Regions from separate parts of the Microbacterium sp. PRC9 genome, predicted to be linked through region 1. Evidence: riboswitches for the same ligand, from Rfam matches in the RefSeq annotation. Region 1 holds a riboswitch; the other holds the start of a gene.
The links. Region 1 has a riboswitch for thiamine pyrophosphate ahead of thiC (phosphomethylpyrimidine synthase ThiC). Riboswitches for the same ligand answer to the same signal wherever they lie in the genome.
Positions count from the first base shown of each region.

Region 2: another riboswitch for thiamine pyrophosphate. It lies ahead of thiM (hydroxyethylthiazole kinase); the one in region 1 lies ahead of thiC (phosphomethylpyrimidine synthase ThiC).

Region 1 covers NZ_JAUZUR010000003.1:178,761-183,009, reverse strand. Annotated here, with positions in the region: gene Q9R33_RS07795 (thiolase family protein) at 1-356, opposite strand, end outside; gene Q9R33_RS07790 (class I adenylate-forming enzyme family protein) at 346-1,434, opposite strand; gene Q9R33_RS07785 (biotin transporter BioY) at 1,431-2,069, opposite strand; gene Q9R33_RS07780 (TetR/AcrR family transcriptional regulator C-terminal domain-containing protein) at 2,159-2,758, shown strand; TPP riboswitch at 2,826-2,934, shown strand; gene thiC (phosphomethylpyrimidine synthase ThiC) at 2,933-4,249, shown strand, end outside.
Region 2 covers NZ_JAUZUR010000002.1:252,537-256,785, forward strand. Annotated here, with positions in the region: gene Q9R33_RS04780 (glycosyl hydrolase family 65 protein) at 1-274, shown strand, start outside; gene thiD (bifunctional hydroxymethylpyrimidine kinase/phosphomethylpyrimidine kinase) at 385-1,860, opposite strand; gene thiE (thiamine phosphate synthase) at 1,857-2,531, opposite strand; gene thiM (hydroxyethylthiazole kinase) at 2,528-3,346, opposite strand; TPP riboswitch at 3,337-3,431, opposite strand; gene Q9R33_RS04800 (DNA polymerase III subunit gamma and tau) at 3,587-4,249, shown strand, end outside.

The DNA of each region.
Region 1 (4,249 bases):
ACGCCCCCGGCCACCCGCATCCGGTCGTCGCCGCCGCGGATCGCGGCCACTGCGTCCAGCACGGCGGCGAGGCCGCTGCCGCACTGGCGGTCGACGGTGCCGCCCGGCACCGAGGGCGCCAGGCCGGCGGCGAGGGCGGCCACGCGCCCCGGGTTGCCGCCCGGGCCCATGCAGTTGCCGAGCAGGACGTCGGCCACCGTGACGGGCGAGCCCGTCGCCGTCGCGGCGTCGACCAGCGTCGCGCGGATCACGGCGGCGCCGAGCGCGCCGACGTCCAGCCCGGCGAGAGCCCGCCCGCGGGTGCCGATCGGCGTCCGGCGGGCGGCGATGATGACGGGGTCGCGGTCAGACGGCAACGCGCGGCACCTCCCCGTCCAGGACCTGGCGGACGGCTTGCGCCCGGGCCGGTTTGCCCGATGCGGTGCGTGGCAGTTCGCCGGCGAACCACTGCCGTGGCCGGTGAGCAGGTGCCAGGCGGGTCGTGACCGTTTCGCGCAGGTCATCGGCGTGGCCGTCGAACTCCACGAACGCGGCGACGAGCGCCCCGACCCGTTCGCGGGGAAGTCCGAACACGATCGCGTCTCGGATGCCGGGAACAGAGCGGAGCACCTCCTCGACCTCCTCGGGAACGATGGTGGCCGACGCGCTCAGGATCGCGTCATCCGCGCGGCCGAGCAGCCGCAACCGTCCGTCGACGAGCTCGGCGCGGTCGCCGACCGTGGCCCACGCGCCGTCGCGCCGCAGCGGACCGGGGGCGCCCGCATAGCCTGATGCGACGAACGACGACCGCACCCACAGCTCACCGTCGCGGACGCGCAGCTCCACCCCCGGGAACGCCCGCAGCCCGTCACCGTGGTCGACGGCGACGAACGACAGCTCTGCGGCGCCGTAATACGCGACGACACGGATGCCGGCGGCCCGGGCGCGCTCGCGCAGCGCGTCGTCGAGGTGCGAGCCTCCGACGAGCGCCGTCCGCAGCCGCGGCGGGGCGCCGGCGTCGAGCACGACCCGCAGCGCCTGCGGGGTGCAGTGCAGACACGTGGCATCCGGGCCGACGGCGGCGCCCAGCAGCGGACGCGGGCCGCCGGCAAGCGCGTGCGCGACCGAGAACATCGTGAGCGAGGACACGGGCGGCGACGGCAGCGCGACCACGTCATCGAGGCCGACGGCGAGCAGCCTCGACACGGCGCCGAAGGAGTCCTCCCACGAGGAGGCGGTGCGCAGCACGATCCGCGGTCGACCCGCGCTGCCCGACGTCTGCGTCGCCCAGGCGATGCCGTCGGGAGAGCCCGCTTCGGCAGCCGCGGCGATCACCGCATCCCATTGGGCACGCGGCCAGCGCGGATCGCCCACGAGCGGGATGTCGCCGGCTTCGCGCGTCGCCCGCACGCGCTCGAGCAGGTCGGCCGCGTCGCCGGCGAGCGGGACGATCACGACACGGGTGCGGGATCGATGTCGGCGGGCTTCGTCGTCCACGCCCGGCGGAACGCGCGCGGGTATGCCCGCACGAGCGTCACCACGATTGCCGTCGCCAGCACCGCCTTCACCAGATCGCCGGGCACGAACACCAGGCTCATCAGCGCCGTCTCGGCCAGCGGCAGCCGCGTCACCAGGCTCTGCACCGGGATGCCGAGCGCGTACACGACGAGGATGCCGCCGACCACGACGCCGAGCAGCGTGCGCCAGGTCGTGGGCTTGCGGCCGCCGGCGTGAACGATGAGTCCGATCACGATGGCCCCGGCGACCCACCCGAGCAGGTATCCGGCGGACGGGCCGAAGAAGACGCCGATGCCGCCGCGTCCACCCGCGAGCAGCGGCATCCCGACCGCGACGAGGCCGAGCAGGACGGTGACCGACAGCGCGCCCAGCCACGGGCCGAGGATGGCGCCTGCGAGCATGACGCCCAGCGTCTGCGCCGTGATCGGCACCGCGCCGAGGATCGTGAAGCCGCCCGGCAGTCCGAGTACGGCGATGATCGCGGCGAACACCGCGACGCGGGCCAGCGCGGTCGCGTCGAGCGCGTGAACGCCTGTCTGCGGGGCGAGCGAAGATGCGGGGGGAGTGGCCATCGGACGAGGTCCCTTCGATGGATACAGTGGTCCTGAACGGTGTTCACTTGAACGCTGTTCACTATAACGCTGTTCAGTAGAGTGCTGTGATGGGGTCGGCGAGAGCAGGTCGGGGTCACACCCGCGACGAGGTCGCACGCACCGCGATGCGGATCCTCGACGAGTACGGCCTGCCCGACCTGACGATGCGTCGCCTCGCGGCCGCGCTGGAGGTGCAGCCGAGCGCCCTGTACTGGCACTTCCCGAACAAGCAGAGTCTGCTGGCGGAACTCTCCGACCGGATCGTCGCAGAGGTGGACTCCGGATCGGCGGATCCGGAGTGGGCCGCCCGCGTCCGCGCGGAAGCGTTCGCGCTTCGCGCCGCGCTGCTCGCTCACCGGGACGGTGCCGAACTGGTGGCGAGCACGTTCGCCCTCGGCCTGGGGTCCCGGGCCGCGCAGCACCGCCTCGCTGCGGCGATCGCCGCCGGCGGGTTCGACGATGAATCCGTTCAGCGGGCGACCGCGGTCCTGCTCCATTTCGTGCTCGGTCATGTCCTGCACGAGCAGCAACGGCAGCAGTACCGCGACCTGGGTGTCCAGGTAACCGGGATCGACGAACCGCGGCAGGACGAGGCATCGGATGCCGAGTTCGTGTTCGGCGTCGAGCTCCTCGTCGGGGGACTGCAGCTGCGCCGCGGCCACGGCTGACCGCGCGACGCCGGGACTGTGTGCGCCGGGCTCCGTCCGATCGCCTGGGGCGGATGCGGTAGCGTGGCGCTATCCACACGGGTGCCCTCGCAAGGGCTGAGATCGGGCTGACGCGGCCTGCGACCGTTCGAACCTGTCCGGGTAATGCCGGCGAAGGAAGTAGGAGTCGCCTCCATGGAGTCCGTCCATTCATCGCGCGTTCTCGCGCATCTGCACGACGGTGAACACGACATCCGGGTCCCGGTGGACCGGATCGCGCTGGAGCCGTCTCCTGACGGGTCGGTCAACGCGCCGGTGACGGTGTACCGCACCCAGGGTCCGGGCAGCGATCCGGTGCGCGGGCTCCCGCCGTTGCGGGAGCAGTGGATCTCCGCACGCGAGGACACCGAGTGCTACGACGGTCGCGACCGGGATCTGCAGGACGATGGGCGTTCCGCGGTGCGCCGGGGCGCAGCATCCGCGGAATGGAAGGGTGAGAAGCGGGCCGCGCGGCGTGCCAAGCCGGGGCGCACGATCACGCAGATGCACTACGCCCGCAGCGGGATGATCACGCCGGAGATGAGGTTCGTCGCGCTGCGGGAGGATTGCGACGTGGAGCTGGTGCGCGCCGAGGTCGCCGCCGGGCGCGCCATCATCCCCAGCAACGTGAACCACCCCGAGTCGGAGCCGATGATCATCGGCAAGGCGTTCCTGGTGAAGATCAATGCCAACATCGGCAACTCTGCCGTCACCAGTTCGATCGCCGAGGAGGTGTCCAAGCTGCAGTGGGCGACCACGTGGGGCGCCGACACCGTCATGGACCTGTCGACCGGCGACGACATCCACACGACGCGCGAGTGGATCGTCCGCAACTCGCCGGTGCCCATCGGCACGGTGCCGATCTACCAGGCGCTGGAGAAGGTGAATGGCGACGCGTCGGCGCTCACGTGGGAGGTGTACCGCGACACGGTCATCGAGCAGTGCGAGCAGGGTGTGGACTACATGACCGTCCACGCCGGAGTGCTGCTGCGGTACGTGCCGCTGACAGCCGACCGGGTGACGGGAATCGTCTCACGGGGTGGGTCGATCATCGCCGGCTGGTGCCTGGCCCACCACCAGGAGAACTTCCTCTACACCCACTTCGATGAGCTCTGCGAGATCTTCGCCCGATACGACGTCGCGTTCTCGCTCGGTGACGGGCTGCGGCCGGGGTCGATCGCCGACGCCAACGATGCCGCGCAGTTCGCCGAGCTGGACACGCTCGCCGAGCTGACGAAGCGGGCCTGGGAGTACGACGTGCAGGTGATGGTCGAGGGACCCGGGCACGTGCCGTTCCATCTGGTGCGGGAGAACGTGGAGCGGCAGCAGGAGCTGTGCGACGGTGCGCCGTTCTACACGCTGGGACCGCTGGTGACGGATGTCGCGCCCGGCTACGACCACATCACGTCGGCGATCGGGGCGACGGAGATCGCCCGCTACGGCACCGCGATGCTCTGCTACGTCACCCCCAAG
Region 2 (4,249 bases), on a different contig from region 1:
GGTCACCCGTGAGGAGCTGCGTGTGCGCGCCACGGAGGGCGACCCCGTCGGCTTCAGCGTGCGAGGCGTGGGCTACGTGGTCGGTGCGGGCGAAGAGGTGGTGGCACCGCTCGACGGGCAGGGCCCGGTGATCCCGGGGCGTCCGTCGCTGCGCGAGCTCGGCGACGCGCGCCGCGAGGACGGTTCGCTGCTGTCGGCCTCGGTGCCCACCGTCACCTCGACGATCCCGATCATCGTCGGCGCCGCCGACGTCGAGCACGGCGCCGACGTCTAGCCCTGCTCCGGATCAGGAGATCCGGCGAGGACAGCACCGACTCTGCGGAATCGTCCTGTCGCCGCCGGATCTCCTGATCTCGACCACACCCTCGACGCCCTGGCCTCAACTCACGCCCGGGCGAAGAACTCCCGCTCGTGCTCCATCGAGCGTGCGAAAGCCGCGTCCATGCGCGCCCGTTCGATCGGGCCTGCCTCGAGCGCCGCCGCATCGGCGATCTCGGTCGCCCGCGCCGTCGCCGCGGTGAAGGCGGGGTCGCCGTACATCGCAAGCCAGTCGTCGTACGGGTGCTCGTCGTGTCGCCGGGTGGCGAGACGGATGCCGAGATCGGTGTAGAGCCAGAAGCAGGGGAGCAGCGCCGCGACCAGCTCGGCGTACGAGCGGGCCGACGCGTGGAGGTGGTTCGTGTACGCGAGGGTCTGCGGCGCCGGGGCTGCGACGGTCGCGCCGAGGTGCGACTCGTGCAGCCGCCGCTCCTCGACGATCGAAGATTCGGCTGACCGCGCCCAGAACGTCTGCTCCTCCGGCGTCGGTGCGAGCGCGCTCGCCTTCGCCAGCACGCGGGAGTACTCGCCGAGGTAGATCGCGTCCTGCGCGAGGTACCGCAGGAACGCCTCGCGCGGCAGCGTGCCCTCGCCGAGCCCGCGCACGAAGTCGAGGTCGTCGACGTCGGCGCGCACGGCGGACGCCTGCTCCCACGCCAGCGTCGACCACGATGCGGGGACGATGGATGCTGCGCCCCGCAGTTCGTGGAAGTGGTCGATCGGACCGTTGCCCTCGCCCACCCGCAGTGCGTCGGCGTGGGCGAGCGCGCCGGTCAGCCACGTCTTCGCGCGCCGAAGCGCCTCGGGCCAGGTCGCGCCGCCCGCGCGGAGCGTCGCCATCGCGGACGAGAGCGAGCAGCCGGTGCCGTGGGTGTGACGCGTCTCGACGCGTGCGCCGCCGACCTCGTGCACGGCGCCGTCGGCCGCCACGATCGCATCCGGGCACTCGGCGCCGTCGAGGTGCCCGCCCTTCAGCAGCACCGTCGTGCCGGTGTCGCGGGCGAGGGTCTGCGCGTCGTCGACGGCCTGCGCCCACGAGGTCGCGCGGGCGCGGCCGGTGAGAACCGCGAGCTCCGCGAGGTTCGGGGTCACGAGATCGACGTCGCGGGCGAGCTCACGGAGCGCCTCCTCGGCCGCGGGGTCGAGCAGCCGGTCGCCGCTCGTCGCCACCATCACCGGGTCGAGCACCACGATCGGCGGGCGCACGCGTCCGAGCCACCGCCGAACCGTGCCGATGATCTCCGCCGACTGCAGCATGCCGATCTTGACCGCGTCGATCTCGACGTCGTCCGACACGGCATCCAGCTGCGCGACGAGGAACTTCGTCGGCGGCACGTGCACCTCGCGCACTCCGCGGGTGTTCTGTGCCACGAGCGCGGTGACGACAGCCATGCCGTAGCCGCCGAGCGCGCCGATCGATTTGAGATCCGCCTGCACACCGGCGCCGCCGGTCGGGTCGGTGCCGGCGATGCTCAGCACCCGCGGGATCGCCACCGCGCGAACCGGCGTCGGTGCGGCAGCGGCGAACGACGTGCCGGTCACCGCGCGACCCCCTCGAGCGAGGGCGCATCGGCCGCGTCCCGCAGCGCGCGGGCCGCCGCCGCCGGGTCGTCCGCGCCGCAGATCGCGGACACGACCGCGATGCCCGCGGCTCCGGCATCGCGGAGCGCCGCGACATCCGACTCGACGACTCCTCCGATCGCGACGCACGGCAGGTCGGTGCCCGCGGCGAACGCGGCGAAGCCCTCGACGCCGAGCGCCGGCGGGTGGTCGGGCTTCGTCGACGTCGGCCGGATGACGCCGACGCCGAGGTAGTCGATCGTGCCGGAGCGGCGCAGATGTGCGGCGGCCCGGTGCTCCGCGGAGTTCGCGGTCCATCCGATCACGGCGTGCGCCCCGAGCAGCCGCCGTGCCGTCTCGGGCGGGAGGTCGCTCTGTCCCAGGTGGACGCCGTCGACGCGGGCACCGGCATCCCGGGCGGCGACGGCCACGTCGACGCGGTCGTTGACGAGGAGCAGGCAGCGGCGATCGATGACGTCCGAGAGGGCTCGCGCCTGGCGCATGAGCTCACGAGCCGTCACCGACTTCGCCCGCAGCTGCACGACGTCGACCCCCGCGCCCGCCGCAGCGTCGACCACGTCGAGCAGCCGGTCGAACGGCAGGCGGCCGTCGGTCACGAGGTGCAGCGCGAGGCGGGCGCCGAGCCCGCTCATCGGATCGCCAGCACGTCGGCGACGCGCGCGTCGAGCTCGGCCGGCTCCGCGGCCACGGCGTCGAGCGCGTCGAGGAACGCCACGGCGAACGTGCCCGGTCCCTCCGCGCGCGCGGCGGCCCGCTCCGACGCGGCCGCGTACAGGACGGATGCCGCCACCGCCGCTTCGAACGGAGCGCACACGCCGAGGAGCGCGGCCATCACCGCGCCGAGCGAACAGCCGCCGCCGGTGACGCGCGTGAGCAGCGCATCCCCGCCATGGACGCGGACCACCCGCTCGCCGTCGGTCACGAGGTCGACCGGGCCCGAGACGGCCACCACGCCGCCGGTGCGCAGCGCGAGCGACCGCGCGGCGCCGGCCGCAGCATCCGTCCCGTCCGTCGCGTCGACGCCGCGACCGCCGCCGCCCTCGCCGGCCACAGCCAGGATCTCGGAGGCGTTGCCGCGGACGATGGCGGGACGGTGCTCGAGCAGTTCGGCGGCGAGAGCCGTGCGTACGGGCAGCACTCCCACCGCGACGGGGTCGAGCACCCACGGGGTTCCAGCGCGCACGGCCTCGCGGGCGGCGTCGCGCTGCTCGGCGGTGGGGGTGCCCAGGTTCACGAGCACGCCGTCGGCGACGCCGGCGAAGAGCCCGGCCTCGCCTGGGATGTCGCACATCGCGGGGGCGGCGCCCACCGCCAGGAGCGCGTTCGCGGTGTAGTTCGTCACCACCGCGTTGGTGATGCACTGCACCAGGGGCGAGGTCTCCCGCAGCGCCGTCAGCGCGGCGGCGGGGGAGAGGGCGGACAGGTGTGCTTCGGTGCGCGCGTTCATCGCGACATCCCTTCGCTCGCATGATCGAGATCAGGTTCGACGGGTGTGTTCTCAGCCCGCCGTGCGGGCACCCCGTGTCACTGCTGAGCAATCTAGCAGGGGATCCCGACGGGTCATCGCCGTGTGTCCTCGGCGTGCACCGTGCGCGTCCGGTCCCGGTCGCCGGGCCCGTCGAGCTGCGGACGCGATGCGATGCGCCGAGCCTGCCGCAGTGTCGGCCCCACACCGTAGGCTGGGGGAGTGACCACCGCCCTCTACCGCCGCTACCGGCCCGAGTCGTTCGGCGAGATGATCGGGCAGTCGCAGGTCACCGAGCCGCTCATGACCGCGCTGCGCGGCGACCGGGTCGGTCATGCGTATCTGTTCTCGGGACCCCGCGGGTGCGGAAAGACCACGTCGGCGCGCATTCTCGCCCGCTGCCTCAACTGCGCGCAGGGGCCGACGGACACGCCGTGCGGCACGTGCGACAGCTGCGTCGAGCTCGGCCGTGGCGGCGGCGGTTCGCTCGACGTCGTCGAGATCGACGCGGCCAGCCACAACGGCGTCGACGACGCCCGAGACCTGCGCGAGCGCGCGGTGTTCGCGCCCGCCCGCGACCGCTTCAAGATCTTCATCCTCGACGAGGCGCACATGGTCACCCCGCAGGGCTTCAACGCCCTGCTCAAGCTCGTCGAAGAGCCGCCCGACCACGTGAAGTTCATCTTCGCGACGACCGAGCCCGAGAAGGTCATCGGCACGATCCGGTCGCGCACCCACCACTACCCGTTCCGACTCGTGCCCCCGGCCGCGATGCTCGAGTACGTCGAGCAGCTGTGCGCCCAGGAGGGCGTGAACGTCGAGCAGGGGGTCCTGCCGCTCGTCGTGCGCGCGGGCGGCGGATCGCCCCGAGACACCCTGTCGCTG